One region of the Pseudomonas sp. LBUM1659 genome, then DNA from elsewhere that is predicted to be linked to it. Evidence: predicted binding sites of a transcription regulator. Region 1 holds the regulator's gene; the other holds the start of a gene.
The links. Region 1 encodes sigma-54, which starts transcription at its own class of promoters, with help from an activator protein. Its sites were predicted from a motif close to ANTGGCATNNANNTTGCTNT; they were not measured.

Region 1 (11,775 bases):
GGTGGAAGGCACCGAGTTTGCCGAGTGGCCGGTGGAGAAACTGGTGTCGGCTGTCCAGCAACTGCCGGAGAAGCTGCGCGCGGCGGTGATTAATCAGGGCGGCGGGCATGCCAACCATTCGCTGTTCTGGGAAGTGATGGCGCCCAACGGCGGCGGCAATCCTGAAGGCTCCTTGGCTGAGGCGATCGATGAGCAACTGGGCGGCCTGAGCAGTTTCAAGGAAGCCTTCACCAAAGCCGCGCTGACTCGTTTCGGCAGCGGCTGGGCGTGGCTCAGCGTGACGCCGCAAAAGACGCTGGTCGTTGAAAGCAGCGGCAATCAGGACAGTCCATTGATGAACTGCAATACGCCAATCCTCGGCCTGGATGTCTGGGAGCACGCTTATTACCTGCAATACCAGAACCGTCGCCCGGAATACATCAACGCGTTCTACAACGTGATCAATTGGCCTGAAGTCGCTACGCGCTATCAGGCTGCACTGGTTTAAGACTTCTGCAAAAACAATCCAAGGCTGGCTATGGGCACTGAAACACTGGCGATCGGAAGTGGACGAATGTTTCGTTACGCATTCGGATCGCTGTTACTGCTGGCAGGCATGACGTTATTGGTTGCCCAAGGCTTGGCGTGGCTGGACCTCGAGCCGAAACTACTGCGCGCGCTGCAAGGCGGGGCGATCTGCGCTTTGGGCACTGCGTTGGGCGCGGTGCCTGTGCTGGTAATTCGACGGATGCCCCAGACAGTCAGCGATACGCTGCTCGGCTTCGGGGCCGGGGTGATGCTCGCGGCGACAGCGTTTTCGTTGATCGTTCCGGGGATCTCTGCCGCTGAAAGCCTGGGGCTGACGCCTTGGACGGCCAGCGGACTGATCAGTTTCGGCATCATGCTGGGTGCGTTTGGATTGTTCCTGGTTGATCGCAAGGTGTCGGGTGCGTCGCCGGAAATGCTCGTAGGCACGCTGGAGCGACCGGTCATCCCGCCGCGAATCTGGTTATTTGTGTTTGCGATCATTGCCCACAACATTCCTGAAGGCATGGCGGTCGGGGTCTCGGCGGGAGGTGGAATGCCGGATGCTGATAGCCTGGCCATGGGCATCGCGTTGCAGGATGTCCCGGAAGGGCTGGTGATTGCGTTGGTGTTGGCCGGGGCGGGGATGTCGAGGGTCAAGGCATTCCTGATCGGTGCGGCGTCAGGGTTGGTCGAGCCGGTGTTCGCGCTATTGTGCGCGTGGCTGGTGAGCCTTGCCGAACTGTTGTTGCCGCTTGGATTGGCACTGGCGGCGGGGGCAATGCTGCTAGTGGTCACCCATGAAGTGATTCCCGAGTCACGACGCAATGGTCACGACAAGCTCGCAAGTCTTGGCTTGCTGATTGGGTTTTGTCTGATGATGGTGATGGATACGGCGCTCGCCTAGGCGAACGTTTATTCGCCTTCGTCGAAGTATCTGTTGATCAAATCCACCAATGCCTGCATCGCTTCGTCAGCTTGTTCACCTTCAGTGCTCAGGTGGATTTTGGTGCCCTTGCCCGCAGCGAGCATCATCATGGCCATGATGCTTTTGCCGTCGACCGTGGATTCCGGCGTGCGTCCTACTCTGATCGTGCAATCCTTGAATTCACCGGCGACGCCAACGAATTTTGCAGAAGCGCGGGCATGCAGGCCCAATTTGTTGATGATTTCGATTTCCAGAGCAGGCATCGCGGTGTGAATCCTTTAGCTGAGGTCGCGGTGGCGGACCTGGACGTTCTTCAGGGATTGTTGCAGAACCTGGCCCAGACGTTCGGTCAGGTAGACGGAGCGATGATGTCCTCCGGTGCAGCCAATGGCGATGGTGACATAGGCGCGGTTGCTCGCGGCAAAGCGCGGCAGCCACTTGAGTAAATACGATGATATGTCCTGGAACATCTCTTCGACGTCCGGTTGGGCCGCCAGGTACTCGGCCACCGGTTGATCAAGCCCGGACTGAGCGCGCAATTCCGGCTTCCAATAAGGGTTGGGCAGGCAGCGCACGTCGAACACCAGGTCTGCATCGACCGGCATGCCACGTTTGAATCCGAAGGACTCGACCAGGAACGCAGTACCGGCTTCCGGCTGATTCAACAGGCGCAGCTTGATGGTATCGCGTAGCTGATAAAGGTTCAGGTTGGTGGTATTGATTTTGAGATCTGCCAGATCGGCGATCGGCCCCAACAGATTGGTTTCGTCCTCGATGGCTTCAGCCAACGAACGGTTGGCGTTGCTTAGCGGGTGACGACGGCGGGTTTCGGAAAAACGCTTGAGCAGGGTTTCGACGTCGGCGTCCAGGTACAGCACATCGCACTTGATATGCCGGCTCCGGACTTCATCCAGCAGTTCGGGAAACCGCGAAAGGTGGCTCGGCAAGTTACGCGCATCTATGGATACGGCGACCAGCGGTTGTGCCAGTTCGGTATGAATCAGTGCGCGTTCTGCCAACTCCGGCAGCAGGCCGGCGGGCAGGTTGTCGATGCAGTAGTAGCCGTTGTCCTCGAGAACATCGAGGACGGTGCTTTTACCTGAGCCGGAGCGGCCGCTGACGATGATCAAGCGCATGATTACTGACCGTTTTGCTCGTCCAGGACAACCTGATACAAGGCTTCGTTGCTCGGGGCGCTGCGAAGACGTTCACGAACTTCCTTGCGATCGAGCATGCTGGCGATCTGGCGGAGCAGTTCCAGGTGCGCATCGGTAGCCGCTTGCGGGACCAGCAGTACGAACAGCAGGTCAACCGGAGCGCCGTCGATGGCGTCGAAATCAATGGGGGCGTCCAGGTGCATCAAGGCGCTGATGGGTGACTCGCAGCCCTTCAGGCGACAGTGAGGGATGGCGATGCCGTTGCCAAAACCGGTCGAGCCGAGTTTTTCACGGGCAATCAAAGCCTCGAAGACATCTTGCATCTCCAGATCCGGCACTTCCCGGGCGATCAGGTTGGCAATTTGCTCGAGGGCTTTCTTTTTACTGCCGCCCGGCACGTTCACGAGGGAGCGGCCGGGGGTCAGGATGTTTTCAAGTCGGATCATGGGTTGGGAGTGTTAACGACCGGTCGCACCCTGGAGGAGGCTCTGGGTCTTTTCCTTATGCTTTTTGAGTTGTTTATCTAGCTTGTCGGTCAGTGAGTCGATCGCCGCGTACATATCGGTATGTTCCGCGTTGGCGACCACTTCATTGCCGGGAATATGCAGGGTGGCTTCGATTTTCTGCTTCAGCTTCTCGACCGTCATCGTGACCTGCACGTTGGTGATCTTGTCGAAATGCCGCTCTAATCGTTCGAGTTTTTCGCCGATGTAGGCGCGCAGGGGTTCGGTCACTTCCAGTTGGTGTCCACTGATGTTGACTTGCATACAGCTTCTCCTTCGTTGCCAGTGCATAAAGCGGTAGATCAAATGATCTACCACTGGAACGCTGTGGCGTGGCTCTACATCAACCGCTTGCGTTCGCTCGAAGGCGCGATCCCGAGGGACTCGCGGTACTTGGCGACGGTGCGGCGAGCCACCTGAATGCCTTGTGCCTCCAGTAAACCAGCGATCTTGCTGTCACTCAACGGCTTTTTCTGATTTTCCGCGGCAACCAGCTTTTTGATGATCGCGCGGATCGCTGTGGACGAGCATTCACCGCCTTCGGAGGTGCTGACGTGGCTGGAAAAAAAGTATTTCAGCTCATAAATACCCCGTGGGGTATGCATGAATTTTTGCGTGGTCACCCGTGAAATCGTCGATTCGTGCATGCCCACTGCTTCGGCAATGTCATGCAGGACCAGTGGTTTCATGGCTTCGTCGCCGTATTCCAGGAAGCCGCGCTGATGCTCGACGATCTGGGTGGCAACTTTCATCAGTGTTTCGTTACGGCTTTGCAGGCTCTTGATGAACCAGCGGGCTTCTTGCAACTGATTGCGCATGAAGGTGTTGTCGGCGCTGGTGTCGGCGCGTCGTACAAATCCGGCGTATTGGGCGTTGACCCGCAGTCGTGGCACTGATTCCTGATTCAGTTCCACCAGCCAGCGTTCGTTGTCCTTGCGCACGATAACGTCGGGAACGACGTATTCGGCTTCGCTGGATTCGATCTGCGAGCCGGGGCGCGGGTTGAGGCTCTGGACCAGTTCGATGACCTGGCGCAGTTCATCTTCCTTGATCTTCATCCGGCGCATCAGCTGGGAGTAGTCGCGGCTGCCGAGCAAATCGATGTAGTCGCTGACCAGGCGCTTGGCTTCGGCGAGCCAAGGCGTATTGGCTGGCAATTGGCGCAATTGCAGCAGCAGGCATTCGCCCAGGTTACGAGCGCCGATACCGGCCGGCTCGAATTGCTGGATGCGGTGCAGGACGGCTTCGATTTCGTCGAGTTCGATGTCCAGTTCCGGATCGAAGGCTTCGAGGATTTCCTCGAGAGTTTCATCCAGATAGCCCTGATTGTTGATGCAGTCGATCAGAGTCACGGCGATCAGGCGATCGGTGTCGGACATCGGTGCCAGGTTCAGTTGCCACAACAGGTGGCTTTGCAGGCTCTCGCCGGCCGATGTGCGAGTAGTGAAATCCCATTCGTCGTCATCGTTGCTCGGCAGGCTGCTGGCGCTGGTCTGGTAAACGTCTTCCCATGCAGTATCGACCGGCAGTTCATTGGGAATGCGCTCGTTCCAGTCACCTTCCTCGAGGTTGTCCACCGTGGGGGCGGTTTCCTGGTAGGAGGGTTCCTGAATGTCGGCGTTGGGTTGCAGCTCGGCTTTGTCGGCCAAGGGGTCGGCGTTGTCGAAGTCGTCGCCCTCTTCCTGGCGTTCGAGCATCGGATTGGACTCCAGGGCCTCCTGGATTTCCTGTTGCAGGTCCAGGGTCGACAATTGGAGCAGGCGGATGGCCTGTTGCAGCTGCGGTGTCATCGTCAGCTGCTGGCCCATTCTCAAGACTAGCGATGGTTTCATGGCAGGGGCTTAACACCTTATTCGCCGGCGCACATGCGCCATCCACTACAGGGCGCCGGAGCGCCAAACATAAGCAAATTATATGCCTGAAACTGAAGTGTTTGCCTAGAGCGCTGTAACAATAAAAACCTGTTGATTTTTACTGTGATAAGCGCTCAGTCGACTAGCCAGACACCTCAACGCTTACAGGCGGAACTCATGGCCCAGATAGACTTCTTTAACCAGGTCGTTGGCCAGGATAGTGGCGGCATCGCCTTCGGCGATCAGCTGGCCATCGTTGACGATGTAGGCGGTTTCGCAGATATCCAGGGTTTCACGGACGTTGTGGTCAGTGATCAGCACGCCAATGCCCTTGGCCTTGAGATGGTAGATGATCTGTTTGATGTCGCCGACCGAAATCGGGTCCACGCCGGCGAAGGGTTCGTCGAGCAGGATGAATTTCGGGTTGGTAGCCAATGCCCGGGCGATTTCGACGCGGCGGCGTTCACCACCCGACAGGCTCATGCCGAGGTTGTCGCGGATGTGGCTGATGTGGAATTCCTGCAGCAGGCTTTCCAGCTCTTTGCGACGCCCGGCCTTGTCGAGTTCCTTGCGGGTCTCGAGGATCGCCATGATGTTGTCGGCGACCGATAGTTTGCGGAAGATCGACGCTTCTTGCGGCAAATAGCCGATACCGGCCTTTGCGCGACCGTGCATTGGCTGGTGGCTGACGTCCAGATCGTCGATCAGCACACGGCCCTGATCGGCCTGCACCAGGCCGACAATCATGTAGAAGCAGGTGGTCTTGCCGGCGCCGTTAGGACCCAGCAGGCCGACGATTTGACCGCTGTCGATCGACAGGCTGACGTCACGCACGACCTGGCGGCTCTTGTAGCTCTTGGCCAGATGCTGAGCTTTCAGAGTTGCCATTACGGGGCCTTTTGCTCGTCGGTTTTTTTCTTCGGCTGGATCACCATGTCGATACGCGGACGCGACTCGGTCACCTTGCTGCCGGTAGCGCGACCGGCGCTGGCAAGCTTTTTCTCGGTGTCATAGACGATTTTCTCGCCTTGGGTGATGTTGTTGTCCTTGTCGATAACCTTTGCCTTGTCGATCAGTACTACGCGATTTTGCGCGGCGAGGTACTGGATGGTCACCCCCCAACCCTGGACAGGTTTGGGGTCGCCTGCAGTTTGCAGTTGCTCGAAGTAGGCCAGATTGCCCACCGAGGTCACCACGTCGATGTCACCCGCCGGGGTGCGGGTCATGGTCACTTTATTGCCGGTAACCTTCATCGAACCCTGGGTGATGATCACGTCGCCCGTATAGGTAGCAACGCCGTTCTTGTCGTCCAGCTGGGCGTCGTCGGCTTGTATGCGGATAGGCTGCTCTTGATCGTTCGGCAGAGCCCAGGCGCTCACGCTTCCCAGTGCTGCGCCCAGACTGAGCAAAATAGGGAGGGTTTTAACGAGCCTCATACTGTCCTCTTACGTTAGATAGCAGGTGTATCCTGCTTTCTTTCAAGTACGCTTTCATTCCGATGCCTGTCGATACACCGCCAGCGCCGTCGATACTAACGGGTTGATCGGTCTGCGCATATTGCTGCTGCGGGAACACAGTCATACGGGTGGTGGTGATCAGGGTCCTGCGGTTTTTTTCGTCGAAGCGGGTGATGCGTACCGAATCGATCAGCTCGACCTGGGTGCCGTCCGGGTTGACTTCCCCGTGTTCACTCTGAACGTGCCAGGGAAACTCGGTGCCGCGAAACATGTTCAGGTCCGGATTGGTCAGCAATGTGACCTCGGACGCTTTCAGGTGTTCGACCTTGTCGGACGTCATTTCGTACTGCAATTTGCCGTCCGGCAGGAACTGCACGCTGTGGGCGTTGGTCGCGTAATAGTCGATCGCGCTTTCATCGGCCTTGACCACAGGTTTGTCGAGGAAGCGTTCCGGGCTGATGTTCCAGTAGCCGACCGCAGCGAACAGCGCGGCGATGCAACTGAATAGCAGGATGTTACGAAACTTTTTGCTCAGCATAGTGGGCTCACAGGTACGCAGCGTTGGCCGCATCGAGGCGGCCCTGGGCGCGCAGGATCAATTCGCAGAATTCGCGAGCGGCACCCTCGCCACCTCGGGCAACGGTAATGCCATGGGCGTTTTCACGCACGAAGCTGGCGGCGTTGGCTACCGCCATGCCCAGGCCGACGCGGCGAATCACCGGCAGGTCCGGCAGGTCGTCACCGAGGTAGGCCACTTGTTCATAGCTTAGGTTGAGTTGAGCCAGAAGCTCGTCCAGCACCACCAGTTTGTCTTCGCGCCCCTGATAAAGGTGGGGGATGCCGAGGTTTTTCGCTCGCCGTTCGACCACCGGGGTTTTGCGGCCGCTGATGATAGCGGTCTGCACTCCCGCTGCCATCAGCATCTTGATGCCTTGGCCATCGAGCGTATTGAATGTCTTGAATTCACTGCCGTCTTCGAGAAAGTACAGGCGCCCGTCGGTCAGCACGCCATCGACGTCGAACACCGCGAGTTTGATCTGTTGGCCGCGTTGCAGCAGGTCCGTGTTCATTACATTACTCCCGCACGCAGCAAGTCGTGCATGTTCAGGGCGCCGACCGGACGGTCTTCGCTGTCGACCACCACCAGCGCGTTGATTTTGTGGTCTTCCATGATTTTCAGGGCCTCGGCGGCGAGCATTTCGGCGCGGGCGGTCTTGCCATGAGCGGTCATGACCTGTTCGATGGTGGCGCTGTGGATGTCGATGCTGCGATCCAGTGTGCGACGCAAGTCACCGTCGGTGAAGATCCCGGCCAGCTTGCCATCAGCTTCCAGAATGACGGTCATGCCCAAGCCCTTGCGGGTCATTTCCATCAATGCGTCTTTAAGGAGGGTACCGCGCTGAACCTGTGGCAAATCTTGCCCGGCGTGCATGACATTCTCCACTTTCAACAGCAGGCGGCGGCCAAGCGCGCCACCGGGGTGGGAAAAGGCGAAGTCTTCAGCGGTAAAGCCACGAGCTTCCAGCAGCGCGACAGCCAGGGCATCGCCCATCACCAGCGCGGCCGTGGTGGAGGAGGTGGGTGCCAGGTTCAGCGGGCAGGCCTCGTGTTCGACGTGAACGTTGAGGTTGACCTCGGCAGCCTTGGCCAGCGGGGAATCCGGGTTGCCGGTCACGCTGATCAATTGAATGCCGAGACGCTTGATCAGGGGCAGCAAGGTCAGGATTTCATTGGTGGAGCCGGAGTTCGACAGGGCCAGGATGATGTCATCCCGAGTGATCATACCCATGTCGCCGTGGCTGGCTTCGGCCGGGTGGACGAAAAAAGCCGTGGTGCCGGTGCTGGCCAGGGTCGCGGCGATCTTGTTGCCGATGTGTCCTGATTTACCCATGCCGACCACAACCACGCGGCCTTTGCTGGCCAGAATCATCTCGCAAGCGCGTACGAAATCTGCGTCGATGTGGGGCAGCAAGCCTTCTACGGCTTCCAGTTCGAGGCGGATGGTGCGTTGTGCTGATTGAATCAGGTCACTGGATTGGCTCATGTCAGAAATCGTATAGCCTGATGAAAGGCGGCGATTATAGCGGTAATGATCAAAACCCTCACGCAAGTTCGTTGCGCTTTGTCATTCCCGGTGACGCAATCCCCTCTAAACAAGGCTTTTTGCCGATGATGTTACAGAATATGGGCTGGCTTTGGCCTTGGGCGCTGGGCCTTTGCAGTGATATAGTTCGCGGCCAGTTCGGCCTGCCCGGGGAGGTATGTGCTTTCGTCAGAGAGTCAGGCGTCCGAGTGAGAGGCTGCATCGCAAGGAGTTTAGATGAGTGCCGATAACGCCTACGCGGTCGAGCTGAAGGGACTGTCCTTCAAGCGCGGTACGCGCAGCATTTTCAATAACGTCGATATCCGTATCCCGCGCGGCAAGGTCACCGGCATCATGGGGCCTTCCGGGTGTGGCAAAACCACACTGTTGCGATTGATGGGCGCACAATTGCGTCCAACAAAGGGCGAAGTCTGGGTCAACGGCCAGAACCTGCCGAAGTTGTCGCGCAGTGATCTGTTCGATGCGCGCAAGCACATGGGTGTGCTGTTCCAGAGCGGCGCCCTGTTTACCGACCTGGACGTGTTCGAGAACGTCGCCTTCCCGCTGCGCGTTCATACCGAGCTGCCGGAAGAAATGATCCGTGACATCGTCCTGCTTAAATTGCAGGCCGTGGGCTTGCGTGGTGCCATCGATCTGATGCCTGACGAATTGTCCGGCGGCATGAAGCGTCGTGTTGCGCTAGCCCGGGCGATTGCCCTCGACCCGCAGATCCTCATGTACGACGAGCCCTTTGTCGGCCAGGACCCCATCGCAATGGGCGTGCTGGTGCGCCTGATCCGCCTGCTCAACGATGCGTTGGGCATCACCAGTATCGTGGTCTCCCACGATCTGGCTGAAACCGCGAGCATCGCCGACTACATCTATGTCGTCGGTGAAGGTCAGGTATTGGGGCAGGGGACTCCCGAGGAATTGATGAACTCGCAGGAGCCTCGGATCCGTCAATTCATGACCGGCGAACCCGACGGTCCGGTCGCATACCACTTTCCAGCGACGGATTACCGCGCAGATCTTCTGGGGAAGCGTTGATGCGCAAGATTTCATTAATAGAACGCGTGCGCCGGTTTGGCCACGCCGGCATCGATGTGCTGGCGGTGTTCGGTCGTTCGACGATATTCCTGTTTCATGCCTTGCTCGGTCGCGGTGGCATCGGCGGCGGTTTTGGCCTGCTGATCAAGCAACTGCATTCAGTGGGCGTGATGTCCCTGGTGATCATTGTGGTCTCCGGGGTGTTCATCGGGATGGTGCTGGCGCTGCAAGGCTTCAACATTCTGTCGAGCTACGGCTCGGAGCAGGCGGTCGGGCAGATGGTTGCGCTCACGCTGCTGCGTGAACTGGGTCCCGTTGTGACGGCATTGTTGTTCGCCGGGCGTGCCGGTTCGGCGCTGACGGCCGAAATCGGCAACATGAAATCCACCGAACAGTTGTCCAGTCTGGAAATGATTGGTGTCGACCCGCTCAAATACATTGTTGCTCCGCGGCTGTGGGCCGGCTTCATTTCCCTGCCGGTGCTGGCGATGATCTTCAGCGTGGTGGGTATCTGGGGTGGCTCGTGGGTGGCAGTCGACTGGCTGGGTGTGTATGAAGGCTCTTACTGGTCGAATATGCAAAACAGCGTGACGTTCACTGATGATGTGCTCAACGGCATCATCAAAAGCATCGTCTTCGCATTCGTCGTGACCTGGATCGCCGTATTCCAAGGCTATGACTGTGAGCCCACTTCCGAGGGGATCAGTCGTGCCACTACCAAGACCGTGGTGTATGCCTCTTTGGCTGTTCTCGGCCTGGACTTTATTCTGACCGCTTTGATGTTTGGAGATTTCTGATGCAAAACCGCACCCTGGAAATCGGTGTCGGCCTTTTCTTGCTGGCTGGCATCCTGGCTTTGCTGTTGCTGGCTTTGCGGGTCAGTGGCCTGTCCCCGAGTCCGAGCACCGACACGTATAAACTTTATGCGTACTTCGACAATATCGCCGGTTTGACTGTCAGAGCCAAAGTGACCATGGCCGGTGTGACTATCGGTAAGGTCACAGCGATCGATCTGGACCGCGACAGCTTCACCGGTCGGGTGAGCATGCAACTGGAAAAGCGCGTAGATAATCTGCCGACTGACTCCACTGCATCTATTCTGACCGCTGGCCTGTTGGGCGAGAAGTACATCGGTATCAGCGTAGGCGGCGAAGAAGCCTTGCTCAAGGATGGTGCAACCATTCACGACACCCAGTCGTCGCTGGTGCTCGAAGACCTGATCGGTAAATTTCTGCTCAATACCGTAAGCAAAGACGCCAAATGAGGAGCTTTTGAATGATCTCTACCTTGCGACGTGGCCTGTTAGTAGTACTCGCGGCACTGCCGTTGATGGCTAACGCCGTAGCGGCGCCTTCCGCGCACGATCTGGTACAGGACACCACCAACCGGATGCTGGCCGATCTGACGGCCAACAAAGAGAAGTACAAGCAAGACCCGCAGGACTTTTATATGGCACTGAACACGATCGTCGGACCTGTGGTGGATGCCGAGGGTATTTCCAAGAGCATCATGACGGTCAAGTACTCAAAGAAAGCCACGCCGGCGCAGATGAAAACCTTTGAAGAAAACTTCAAGAAGGGTCTGTTCCAGTTTTATGGCAATGCTTTGCTTGAGTACAACAACCAGGGCATCACTGTTGATCCCGCCAAAGACGAGTCCGGCGATCGCACCAGCGTTGGCATGACCGTCAAAGGCAGCAACGGCGCGATCTATCCTGTGTCTTACACACTGGAAAAGATCAATGGCGAGTGGAAGCTGCGCAACGTGATCATCAACGGGATCAACATCGGCAAGCTGTTCCGTGATCAGTTCGCTGATGCGATGCAGCGCAATGGCAACGACCTGGACAAGACCATCAACGGTTGGGCCGGGGAAGTCGCCAAAGCCAAGGCATCCACCGAGACAAACGCCCAATGAGTGTGTCGGCCATTCGCATGAGCGAATCCGGCGAGCTGCAGTTGAGTGGCATGCTGGACTATCGCACCGGCCCGGATCTGCGCAAGCAGGGGCAGGCGTTGATCAAATCCAGCACGGCTACTGAACTGGTAGTCGATTGTTCGGCAGTGTTGAAATCCAGCAGCGTCGGCTTGTCGCTGCTGCTGTGCTTCATGCGTGATGCAGAGGCGGCCGGTAAGGCGCTGAGCATTCGCGCGATGCCCGAAGACATGCGTGAAATCGCTCAGGTCAGCGAATTGACCGAGCTGTTGGCGCACCCCTGACCGCATCTATAAAGAAGCCCCCCG
Region 2 (11,775 bases), 2.0 Mb from region 1:
TTCCCATGCGCGAATTTGATGATCGCACTGCGGGCAATGTGAGTGGGGCAGCATCAGATTGTAGGTCGGGCCTGGCGCTTCGGGCGGTACACCCAGCACATCATGGGCTTGCAGCCGCCACTCGCGGTTGAGCATTTTCGGCAGGCGCCAGATCACCACATTGAGGAAGCTGCCCACGACCAGGCCCACCACTAATGCGAGGGTTACGAAGAACGCTGGGTAAACCGTCAGTATTTCAATCAAAGGCATGTCAGATCGCTGAGCCGAGTTGGAAGATGGGCAAGTACATCGCAACCACCAGGCCCCCGACGATAACACCCAGCACGACCATGATGAATGGCTCCATCAGGCTGGTGAGGTTATCGACCATGTTGTCTACTTCGTCTTCGTAGAAGCCCGCGACCTTGTCGAGCAGGGTATCCAGTGCGCCTGACTCTTCACCAATGGCCGTCATTTGAATCGCCATGTTGGGGAAGACGCCGCAAGTGCGCATGGAAAAATTCAGCTGCATGCCGCTCGACACGTCCTGCTTGATGCGCAGCACCGCACGCTTGAACACGATGTTACCGGTCGCACCGGCCACGGACTCCAACGCTTCAACCAATGGCACGCCGGCGGCAAAGGTGGTTGACAGCGTACGCGCGAAGCGGGCCACGGCAGACTTGTACATCAGCGTGCCGATCAGGGGCAGTTTCAACAGCCAGGTGTCCAGCCAGTCACGAAAGCCCGGGGATTTCTTGAACGCGTGACGCACGCCGAAAATCGCCGCGATCAGCACACCGAGCATCACCCACCACCAGTGCTGCATGAACGCCGAAAGGCCGATGACCATCACCGTGAAGGCAGGCAGTTCGGCACCAAAACCTTTGAACACCGATTCGAATTGCGGCACCACCTTGACCAGCAGAATCCCCGTGACAATGATCGCGACAAACACCACGGCCAGTGGATAGGTCATGGCTTTCTTGATCTTGGCCTTCAGGCTTTCGCTCTTTTCCTTATAGGTCGCCACCCGTTCCAGCAAAGTATCGAGGGCGCCGGCCTGCTCGCCGGCATCCACCAGGTTGCAGTAGAGCTCATCGAAATACTGCGGCTTTTTGCGCAGGGACGCGGCGAAGCTGTTACCCGCCGCGACTTCCTGTTTCAACTCGTCCACCAGTTTGCGCATGGCCGGGTTATCGAAGCCTTCGCCGATAATGTCGAACGACTGCAAGAGCGGCACGCCGGCTTTCATCATGGTCGCCATCTGCCGGGTGAACAGGGCAATGTCCTGAGTTTTGATGCGTTTGCCGACGTTGAAAATCGACGCTGATTTCTTGCGCACCTTGCCGGGGTTGATGCCTTGCTTGCGCAGTTGGGCCTTGATCAACGCCGGGTTCTGGCCGCTCAACTCACCGATCATCTTGGTGCCTTTCCTGTCTGTGCCTTCCCAGGCGTAGACATTTGTTTTTGCTGCTTTGACCGACATGTTCAGCCCTAGGTGACCCGATTGATTTCTTCATGGCTTATAGCCTAGTCAAGGCGCTGAGCCAAACCAGCGGCCTTGAGGTGACAAAAAGTGTCAGATAGTGCGGTTACTGGGGGATGGAAAGGTCTTTGGTTTGACTTCATGCCCCGCCAACAGGGGCTGTGGCGCTTGGCATGGGCTGTGCTGTGCTGATGCTCTTTCAGATCATGAGCTTTCGACTCATGCATGGAGCTTGTCTATGAAGACTCAGAAAGGTTTTACCCTGATCGAACTGCTGATCGTGGTGGCGATCATCGGGATTCTGGCGACGTTTGCGTTGCCGATGTATTCCAAATATCAGGCCAGGGCGAAGTTGACGGCGGGTCTGGCCGAGATTTCCGCAATGAAGGTGCCGTATGAAGATGCGATCAACCAGGGCGAGGCGCCAACCGTAGCCAACGTGGCGCCGGCGGGCGATGCCACGACCAGCAATTGCACCGTCGCGGTCACCGGCGCTGTGGCCACAGGCAATGGCACCATCACCTGCACGATTTTGAATGCCCCGGCGCCAGTGTTGAGCAAGACCATTACGTTGACCCGTGATGCAACCAAAGGCTGGTCGTGTGCCAGTTCCGCTGAACAAGACTACCTGCCTAAAAGTTGCATCAGTTCCGCGACGTAATCGCTGACATCCAGCACGGCCCCGCTGCTTCGGTTGCGGGGCTTTTTTTTGTTTGTCGAATGCCTTGCTACTGAAAAAAAGGCAAAAAATTCAGGGTGTTAGGAACTTTGTGAAAACCCGCAAGTTGCATGCAGAGTTTTACCAAGTCATGCATTTTGCATGATTTCGAAAATTCGCAATATTTATAACACATTGATTTATAACGATTTTGTAGTTGTCTCAAAGTTGGCACAGCGTTCGCACTCTACCCAGTAACCCTGCTGAGAAGACAACCAGCAGACTTTCTAGAAAAACAGGAGTTACTCGTATGAAGAAGTTCGCTATCGCTGCCGCTGCTGCTACCGCGCTGACCCTGACCATGACCAACGTAGCATTCGCACAGACCACCACCACTCAAGCGCCGATGACCTTGGCTGCTGGTGAAATGACCAAGGCCACGGAAGCTACTTCCGATACCTGGATCACGACCAAAGTTAAAAGCGACCTGCTGACCGAAAAAGGCATTCCGGGCACGGACATCAAAGTCGAAACCAACAAAGGCGTAGTGTCCCTGTCGTCCACGGTTGCAGTGACTGACTCTCAGAAAGCCACCGCTGTGGCGATCACCAAGAAAATCAAAGGCGTCAAAGCGGTCTCCGCTGACGGCCTGAAAGCCGAGTAAGGCAAGACTTCTCGCCTGGACCGGGGGAAGGTGTGGCAGACGGACTGAGTAATACTGATGCCACTTCTTAGGAGTTCATGCGAAAGGCCATAAGGATGTGGCCATTACAGGCCCCCGAGATTCGTGTCGGGGGCCTGTTCTATTTGGGCAACTCAGAAAACAACTGTGGGGCGAGCTTGCTCGCGATAGTGGAGTGTCAGTCGACATCATTCTTGAATGTATGAGCGCTCTCTTCTGAGTCACTGCGCATCCAGGTGCAACGGCGTCACCACCCGGCCATCACTTTGCGCTTCGCCAAGGTTGGCGTCGATGAAGTACACACGGTCGTCGGCCAGCTGACCTTTATCCACCAGATAGTCCTTGATACTGCCGGCGCGCTCCTGCCCCAACTGACGCAACAGCACGTCGCTGGTGCTCCAGAACTTGATCACGTCGGCACGCATTTTGGAGGTGCGTTCTTCCTTGCCCAGGTCCTTCCATTCGGCCGACGGTTGAGTCTTCAGGCGCGTGCGGTAGATGCCTTCCAGCAGCGGGCCTTTCTCGTTTTCCGGGACCTCCAGCAATGAAGCCTGGGCCGGGACTTTGTCACCGCGACGCTGGAGCATTTTGTAGTAGTTGTATTGGTATTCCCGCTCCAGACGTTGCTCGGCAATCAACGGGCCGTCACTGCTGGCGGCGGCCGTACCTTCGATTTCAAGGCGCAGGGCCGGACGTTCCTTCAAGGCTTGGGACAGTTTGACCAACGCCCCTTCGGCTTCCTGGCTCAAATCGCTTGCGCCTGGTGCGAACGATACGGTGCCCAAGTCTTCGGAACCGCCGCCGCTGACCAATCCGCCAATCAGTTTGAACGGCGCAGCGGCCGCTTTGACGATCAGGTTGCGCAGGGTTTGCCAGACAATCGGCATGACGCTGAACTGCGGATTATTGAGGTCGCCCGTGACGGGCAATTCGATGGAAATCTTGCCATCCACATCCTTGAGCAAGGCAATCGCCAGTTTCAGTGGCAGGCTCACGGCATCCGGGCTGTCGACTTTTTCCCCCAGCTCCAATTGCTCGACCACCACTTTGTTTTCAGCCTTGAGCTGGCCTTTGACGATCAGGTAATGCAAGTCGAGGTTGAGCCGGCCCTTACGGATGCGATACCCGGCAAACTTGCCGGAGTAAGGCGTGAGCGTGGTCAGTTCCACACGTTTGAAACTGGTGGCGATGTCGAGGCTGGCCATCGGGTCGAACGGATTGACCGCGCCCTTGATGGTCACGGGTGCATAACGATCTACCTTGCCTTTGATATCCACGCTGGCCGGTTTCGCCTGACGACTGTCGATGGTGCCGATCTGCCCGTTGAGCTGCTGCGCGGCGGTGACGAAGTTAGGTGTCAGGCTGAAGTCGGCGAAGTTGGCCGAGCCGTCATTGATGGCAATGCCGCCGATGTGAATGCCCAGTGGTTTGTTGTTGCTGGCCGGTTTGGCAGCGGCTGTTTTGGCGCCTGTGTCGGGCGGTTGCGGGATCAGCAGGTCGTCGATGTTAGTGGTGCGATCTTCGTTGATCATGAAGCGTGCATAAGGTTGGAACAGGTTGACCTTGTCGATCGACAGGCTGTCACCGTGTTGATAGTTCAGGCCTTCAAGCACCAACTGCTGCCATTTGAGGAAGTCGCGGTTTTTAAGGGTGTCGAGGGTGTGCAACTGATCGACTTGAGCCCGGCCGGTGACGCTGAATGCCAGCGGCTCGGTGCTTTTCAGATCGACCGCCAGATCACTGCCGAGCATGCCGCTGCGCAGTTCCAGGCGAATGAACGGGGTGATGTAAGACTGTGCGACACGCAGGTCGATGTCTTTGGTCTGCACCTTCAGTTTGGCACTGATCGGGGCGAGATTGACCACGCCATCAGCCAGGATCTTGCCCTGTTTGCCCACGCCGGTGTCGAGCTTGAGATTAAAAGGCGAACCGTTAAGGCTGTCGAAATTCTGCAAGTCCAGGTTCAGCGGGCCGACATCCAGCGCTACGGCGGGTTGCGCCTTGCGGTCGGCCAGGTGCACCTGGTAATCGCGCAATTGCACGTCTTTGAGCCGCACCTGCCACGGTTTGCTCGGTGGCGCCGGTTCCGGTTTGGGTGAGTCGGCTGCCGCTGGCGTACTGGCGGGTTCGGCCTTGGCTTTGGCGGCGGGTCTGGACGGCTGGCTGGCGAACAACTTCTGCCAGTCGAGTTGCCCGTCGGCTTCGAGGGCGGCCCAGGTTTCCAGTTTTTGGCTGCGGATCTTGCCGACCACCACTTGCTGCTTGGCCAGGTCCACGGTGGTATCGCTGATGTCCAATCGTTCGAGCGTCGCCAGTGGCCGTCCGTCCGGGGCCTTGATCGCGAAAGGCGCGACGCTGACAGCGACATTGCTCAGCAGCAGTTCGGTTTCTTTGGACAGATTGAGTTTGTAGTCGGTGCTGAGGCTAAGGACGCCACTTTCGAGATCCAGTGGCACCGCATCACGCACATAAGGCCAAAAGGATTTCATCTTGCCATCAGTTATTTTCAGCTTACCTTCGGAGGCGAGTGGGATCAGGCTGAAGTTGCCAGTCCAGTCGACTTGCCCACCGGCCGGTCCGATGGCCACCAGCGTCATGTCGGCGCTGTCGTCGGGTAGGGTGCTGAGGTTTTTCAGCTCGAAATCGAGTTTGTCGTAGAGAAATTCGATGGGTTCGCTGGGGCGCTGGTCCTGGAAGTGCACCGCGCCGCCGGCCAGATTGATCCGGTCCACGCGCAGCGGAAACGGCTTGGCATTCGGATCGGCAGGTGTCGGCTCGCTTGCGGGCAGTTTGAACAGCCCAAGCAGGTTGAGCTGCCCGTCCTTGCCGAAGAGGATTTCAGTCTTGGGTTTGTCCAGTTCGATGTCGGACAGGTGCACGGCCTTGGTCCAGAGACTGTCGACTTGCAGGTTGGCGTACAGGCGTTCGAAGCCGATCTGTTCCTTGCCCGGTTCGCCGATGACCAGGCCCCAAAGGGTGACTTCCAGGCTGAACGGGTTGAATTCAATCCGCTGAAGGTGGGCGGGCACCGTGGCGTAATGGGCCAATTGCTGGTTGGCAATCCGCAACGCGATACCCGGTAAAATCAGAAACCCCAGCAAGCTGTAGAGGGCCAGAGCAGTCAACAAGGCGCCGATAGCGCGAATCAATCCTTTGGGCATGTGTGGCTTCATCTGTCTGAATCGGAGTGCCTTGGAGTATGGCATGCGATTGCAGTTCCGAAGTGACCACGCTTTGCAGGATTTGTCTGAATTTTTGGGTGAATGTCAGAGCTGCAGAATCAGCGTTTTCAGTGGCGGCTGCTGATCCATCGACGGAAAATCAGCGCCCGGTGTCATCACCGTCCACTCGCGCACCGGTCGTCCGGCTTTCTCTGCGCAACGCAGCACCTGTTCGCGCCAGTCGTCCATGCTGACCTTCGCCAGGTTGTTGCAGCAGATCAGCACGCCATTGTCGGCGGTGGTCAGCAGCGCGGGTTTGAGCAGGCTCTGGTAGTCGCGCAGCAGGTCGACGGTGCCGAAAGCACTCTTGGCCCAAGCGGGAGGGTCGAGTAGCACCAGGTCGTACTGGCGCTGTTCCAGGCGTTGGTAGCTCGGCAGTTTCTGCCCGCGCCGCTGACTGATTGGCAGGCCGGCCAGTTGGCGGATCGCCGGGAAGTAATCGGACTGGACGAATTGCATGGCGGGCAACTGCGGGTTGAGCAGACCATTTTCACGGCCGACCGCCAGGTTGCCCTCGGCGAAATCCAGATTGCACACCTCACGGGCGCCACCGGCCGCAGCACTCAGGCCGACGCCACAGGTGTAGGCAAACAGGTTGAGCACGCTTTTGTTCTGGCTGTGCGCTTTGACCCAGCCACGGGTGTTGCGCAGGTCGAGGAACAGCAGCGGGTCCTGGCCGGCGTGACGCCCGCGAACCCGGTAGTTCAGGCTCCATTCGTGGCCGACCAAGTCTTCCAGCGCCGCCTCATCGGCACGGTAAACCGTGTCCTCACGGTCGATGCGCGAATTGCCCCGGGAGCGGTCGTTGTAGACCAGCAGGGTGTCGAGGCCCAGATGCTGGTTGATTGCCTCGTGCAATTGCAGCAGCGCGTCGCGCTCCAGCGACTGGTGAAAGCTTTGCACCAACAGCTGCGGGCCATAGCGGTCGATGGTCAGGCCGCCGGCGCCTTCCTGGCTGCCGTGGAACAGGCGATAGCAATCAGTGCCTTGCTGATGCAGTTCGGCAAGCAGGTCCTGGCGATGTTCTAGGGCGGCGCGCAGCGCCTGATTCAAGGAAGACATGCTGGGCGCCTTGCAGGAGGGAATTTGGCGCGGGAGTTTAGCAGCTTGGCGCCATACCGAGGTGCTGCCTTCGCGAGCAAGCCCGCTCCCACACTTGATTTGAGTAATACCCAAGATGTGTGGCCGACAAAATACAGTGTGGGAGCGGGCTTGCTCGCGAAGCTTCTAGCTTTTCAGGTGAGCAACCCCATCCGTCGCTTGGCCCTTTGCACCGAGCCATTACGCACCGCCCAGCGCAGCATCGGGGCGCTGCGGTTGACGCTGGCGCGGATCAGTTTGCGTTGCAGCGGGTTCTGGCTGACGCCGAGCATGTCACTGGCCCAGTCTGGCAACAGGTCGATCCCGGCCTGCATCATCAAACCGCCAAAAGGCTTGGCCAAACGGCTGGGGGAGGGCGCATTCAACAATAACCGCAGCACTTCCCGACTGCGCTCGTCACACAGCAGCTGTGGGCGAATGCGCTCAAGGTAATCGGCAATCTGCTGCCGCGAGCGGGGCACATCACGGGCGCCCAGTCGCTCGGCGATCAACGCGATTTCCCCGTAGTAACGGTCCTGATCGGCCAGGGACAGATTCGGATTGCGATAACGCAAATGCGCGGCGAGAAAGTTGCTGACTTCGGCCACATGCACCCAGGTCAGCAGGTCCGGATCACTGGCCGCATAGGGGCGCCCGTCCGGCGCAGTGCCCGTCACTTGCAGGTGGATTGTGCGGACTTTCTCGATCAGCCAGTCGGCATCCTTCCGTGAGCCATACGTGGTGCCGGAGATGAACTGCCCGGTGCGACGCAGCCGACCGAGCATGTCCTGGCGAAAATTCGAATGGTCCCAGACACCAGCCAGGGCCAATGGATGCAAGGCTTGCAGCATCAGGGCACTGATGCCGCCGATGAGCATGCTGCTGAAATCACCATGCACTTGCCAACTTACCGAGTCTGGGCCGAACAGGCCGGGATCGCCTTTTGGATTTTCCAGATCGAGCTTGCCGAGGGACAGACCGGTCAGGCTCATGATCTGGGTTTCGATGCGGGTACGGATGAATTCCATGGCGACTCAGTGGCGAAAATAAAACGCGGCCAATGCTGGCCGCGCGAAGCTTATTGGTTCAGGCGTTTATCCACCAGGTCCTGGACAACGCTCGGATCGGCCAGGGTCGAAGTATCCCCCAGCGTGTCCAGTTCGTTGCAGGCAATTTTGCGCAGGATACGCCGCATGATCTTGCCCGAGCGGGTTTTCGGCAAGGCCTGCGCCCATTGGATCAAGTCCGGTTTGGCGAAGCTGCCGATTTCCTTGCTGACGTGGGCCAGCAGTTCTTTCTTCAACTCGTCGTTGGGTTCGGTGCCGTTCATGGGCGTGACGAAGGCGTAGATGCCCTGGCCTTTGAGGTCGTGGGGGTAACCGACCACCGCGGCTTCGGCGATGCTGTCGTGCAGCACCAGGGCACTTTCCACTTCGGCGGTGCCGATACGGTGCCCGGAGACGTTGATCACGTCGTCGATGCGCCCGGTGATCCAGTAATCGCCGTCCTCATCGCGTCGCGCGCCGTCGCCGGTGAAGTAATAACCGGGGTAGGGCTTGAAGTAGGTGTCGACCATCCGTTGCGGGTCGCCGTAGACGCTGCGGATCTGCGCCGGCCAGCTGGATTTGATCGCCAGCACGCCACTGCCGGCGCCTTTGATTTCCTTGCCCGTTTCATCGAGCAACACCGGTTGCACGCCAAACATCGGTTGCGTGGCGCAGCCGGGTTTGATCCGTTGTGCGCTGACCAGCGGGCTGAGCATGATGCCGCCGGTTTCGGTCTGCCACCAGGTGTCGACAATCGGGCAGCGCTGTTCGCCGACAACATTGAAGTACCAATCCCACGCTTCCGGGTTGATCGGCTCACCGACACTGCCGAGTAATCTGAGGCTGGCACGCGAGGTTTCCTTCAACGGTTCCGGCCCTTCACGCATCAGCGAACGCAGGGCGGTCGGCGCCGTGTAGAAAATGTTGACGTGGTGTTTGTCGATGACCTGCCAGAAGCGCGAGCTGCTCGGGTAACTCGGCACGCCTTCGAAGATCAGCGTGGTCGCGCCGTTGGTCAGCGGACCGTAGACGATGTAGCTGTGGCCGGTAACCCAGCCGACATCGGCGGTGCACCAGAACACTTCGCCATCGCGGTAGTCGAGCACGTATTTGAAGGTCATCGCGGCTTGCAGCAGGTAGCCGCCGGTGGTGTGCAACACGCCTTTGGGTTTACCGGTGCTGCCGGAGGTGTAGAGGATGAACAGCGGATCCTCGGCGTCCATCGGCTCCGGCGGGCAATCGTCGCTGACGTCGCGCAAGGCCTGGTGATACCAGAGGTCGCGCCCTTCAACCCAATTCACTTTGCCTTGCGTGCGCTCGACCACGATGACGGTGCTGACGTTCGGGCAATTCTCCAGCGCCTTGTCGACTTTTTCCTTCAGTGGCACGAATTTACCGCCGCGCACGCCTTCATCGGCGGTGATCACGGTGCGGCAATCGGCATCGAGAATCCGGTCGCGCACCGAGTCCGGGGAGAAACCGCCAAAGACCACCGAATGCACCGCGCCGATTCGCGTGCAGGCGAGCATGGCGTAGGCAGCTTCGGGGATCATCGGCATGTAAATGCATACGCGGTCGCCTTTCTTCACGCCACGGCTTTTGAGCACGTTGGCCAGGCGACAGACGTAGTGATGGAGTTTTTTGTAAGTGATTTGCGCGGATTCGGCGGGATCGTCGCCTTCCCAGATGATCGCGACCTGATCGCCGCGCTGTTCCAGATGACGGTCGATGCAGTTGTAACTGACGTTCAGCTTGCCGCCGGCAAACCAGCTGGCTTCACCGGTTTTCAGGTTGTAGCGCTGGACGGTGTCCCACGGCGTACTCCAGTCGAGAAAGCGCGTGGCTTGTTCGGCCCAGAAGGTAGTGGGGTGTTCGATGGATTCGCGATACAGGCGGTGATAGTCGTCTTGACTTAAATTCGCAGCCCGGCGGACGGCATCGGCTTTGGGGAACGTGCTGATATCGAACATGACGGTTCCTTATTCTTGTTTTGCGACAAGAGATAAAGATGCGCCGAGTGAGAAGAGGGTTCAAGACCCGAAAACAAACGCAACCCTGTAGGAGCCGAGCTTGCTCGCGATGCAGACGCCGCGGTGTATCACCGCGTTATCGTTCATCGCGAGCAAGCTCGGCTCCTACGGGAGCGAGGGGTCAACCGCGGTGACGGCCGCGGAAGTAGTTGATCAGGCCTTGGGTCGAGGCATCGTCAGCCGGGGTTTCTTCGCTGCCGACCAGGCGGTTGTAGACGCCTTTGCCCAGTTCTTTACCCAGTTCCACGCCCCACTGATCGAAAGCGTTGATGCCCCAGATCACGCTTTGCACGAAGACTTTGTGTTCGTACATCGCCACCAGTGCGCCGAGGCGACGCGGGCTGATGCGTTCGACCACCAGGGTGTTGCTCGGACGGTTGCCCGGGATCACCTTGTGCGGGGCGAGTTTCTGCACGTCGTCTTCGCTCATGCCGTTGTCACGCAGCTCGGCTTCCGCTTCGGCAAGGGTCTTGCCGAGCATCAGCGCCTGGCTCTGCGACAGGCAGTTGGCGTACAGCCACTGGTGGTGGTCGGACACCGGGTTGAAGCTGACGATCGGCACGATGAAGTCGGCCGGGATCAGTTGGGTGCCTTGGTGCAGCAGCTGGTGATAAGCGTGTTGACCGTTGCAACCGACGCCACCCCAGATGACCGGGCCCGTGTCGGTGGACACCGGGGTGCCGTCCTGACGCACGCTCTTGCCGTTGGACTCCATGTCCAGCTGTTGCAAGTGCTTGGTGATGTTACGCAGGTAGTGGTCGTACGGCAGGATCGCGTGGCTTTGCGCGCCCCAGAAATTGCCGTACCACACGCCGAGCAGGGCCAGCAGCACCGGCATGTTCTGTTCGAAAGGCGCGCTCTGGAAATGCTGGTCCATGGTGTAGGCACCGGACAGCAGTTCCTTGAAGTTCGACATGCCGATGGCCAGCGCGATGGGCAAGCCGATGGCCGACCACAGCGAGTAACGGCCGCCGACCCAGTCCCACATTGGGAAGATGTTTTCTTCGCGAATACCGAACGCCACCGCCGCGGCATGGTTGCTGGAAACGGCGATGAAGTGACGATACAGCTCGGCTTCCGAACCACCCTGAGCCAGGTACCAGGCGCGTGCGGCCTGGGCATTCTTCAGGGTTTCGAGGGTGTTGAAGGATTTCGACGAAACGATAAACAGCGTGGTCTCGGCACGCAGCTTCATGGTCAGTTCGTGGAACTCACTGCCATCGATGTTCGCCAGGTAGTGGCAGCGCACACCTTTTTGGGCGTAGGACAGCAGCGCCTCGGACACAAGCTCAGGGCCGAGGAACGAGCCGCCGATGCCGATGTTCACCACGTCAGTGATCGGTTTCTCGGTGTAACCGCGCCACAAACCGTCGTGGATGCGGCCCACGAGGTCGGTGATCTGGTTCAGTACTTTGTGCACTTCCGGCATCACGTTGACGCCATTCACCGACAGCTTGTCGCCCACCGGGCGGCGCAGTGCGGTGTGCAGGGCCGGGCGACCCTCGGAGGCGTTGACGATTTCGCCGTCGAACAGCGACTTGATCGCGCCCTCGAGGTCGACTTCATTCGCCAGACCTACCAGCAGATTGC

Region 2: the regulator sigma-54 is predicted to act here: its motif matches at 1,636-1,655, upstream of ACA048_RS25165 (pilin).

The regions. Positions count from the first base shown of each region.
Region 1 covers NZ_CP166797.1:983,597-995,371, forward strand. The annotation lists gene ACA048_RS04305 (superoxide dismutase) at 1-487, shown strand, start outside; gene ACA048_RS04310 (ZIP family metal transporter) at 518-1,411, shown strand; gene ACA048_RS04315 (HPr family phosphocarrier protein) at 1,420-1,695, opposite strand; gene rapZ (RNase adapter RapZ) at 1,711-2,568, opposite strand; gene ptsN (PTS IIA-like nitrogen regulatory protein PtsN) at 2,571-3,035, opposite strand; gene hpf (ribosome hibernation-promoting factor, HPF/YfiA family) at 3,048-3,356, opposite strand; gene ACA048_RS04335 (RNA polymerase factor sigma-54) at 3,431-4,924, opposite strand; gene lptB (LPS export ABC transporter ATP-binding protein) at 5,108-5,833, opposite strand; gene lptA (lipopolysaccharide transport periplasmic protein LptA) at 5,833-6,381, opposite strand; gene lptC (LPS export ABC transporter periplasmic protein LptC) at 6,368-6,940, opposite strand; gene ACA048_RS04355 (KdsC family phosphatase) at 6,948-7,472, opposite strand; gene ACA048_RS04360 (KpsF/GutQ family sugar-phosphate isomerase) at 7,472-8,446, opposite strand; gene ACA048_RS04365 (ATP-binding cassette domain-containing protein) at 8,723-9,532, shown strand; gene mlaE (lipid asymmetry maintenance ABC transporter permease subunit MlaE) at 9,532-10,329, shown strand; gene mlaD (outer membrane lipid asymmetry maintenance protein MlaD) at 10,329-10,796, shown strand; gene ACA048_RS04380 (MlaC/ttg2D family ABC transporter substrate-binding protein) at 10,808-11,449, shown strand; gene ACA048_RS04385 (STAS domain-containing protein) at 11,446-11,751, shown strand.
Region 2 covers NZ_CP166797.1:5,523,658-5,535,432, reverse strand. The annotation lists gene ACA048_RS25175 (prepilin peptidase) at 1-249, opposite strand, end outside; gene ACA048_RS25170 (type II secretion system F family protein) at 251-1,468, opposite strand; gene ACA048_RS25165 (pilin) at 1,707-2,129, shown strand; gene ACA048_RS25160 (BON domain-containing protein) at 2,437-2,790, shown strand; gene ACA048_RS25155 (DUF748 domain-containing protein) at 3,030-6,014, opposite strand; gene ACA048_RS25150 (class I SAM-dependent rRNA methyltransferase) at 6,075-7,091, opposite strand; gene ACA048_RS25145 (oxygenase MpaB family protein) at 7,265-8,137, opposite strand; gene acs (acetate--CoA ligase) at 8,188-10,125, opposite strand; gene pgi (glucose-6-phosphate isomerase) at 10,307-11,775, opposite strand, start outside.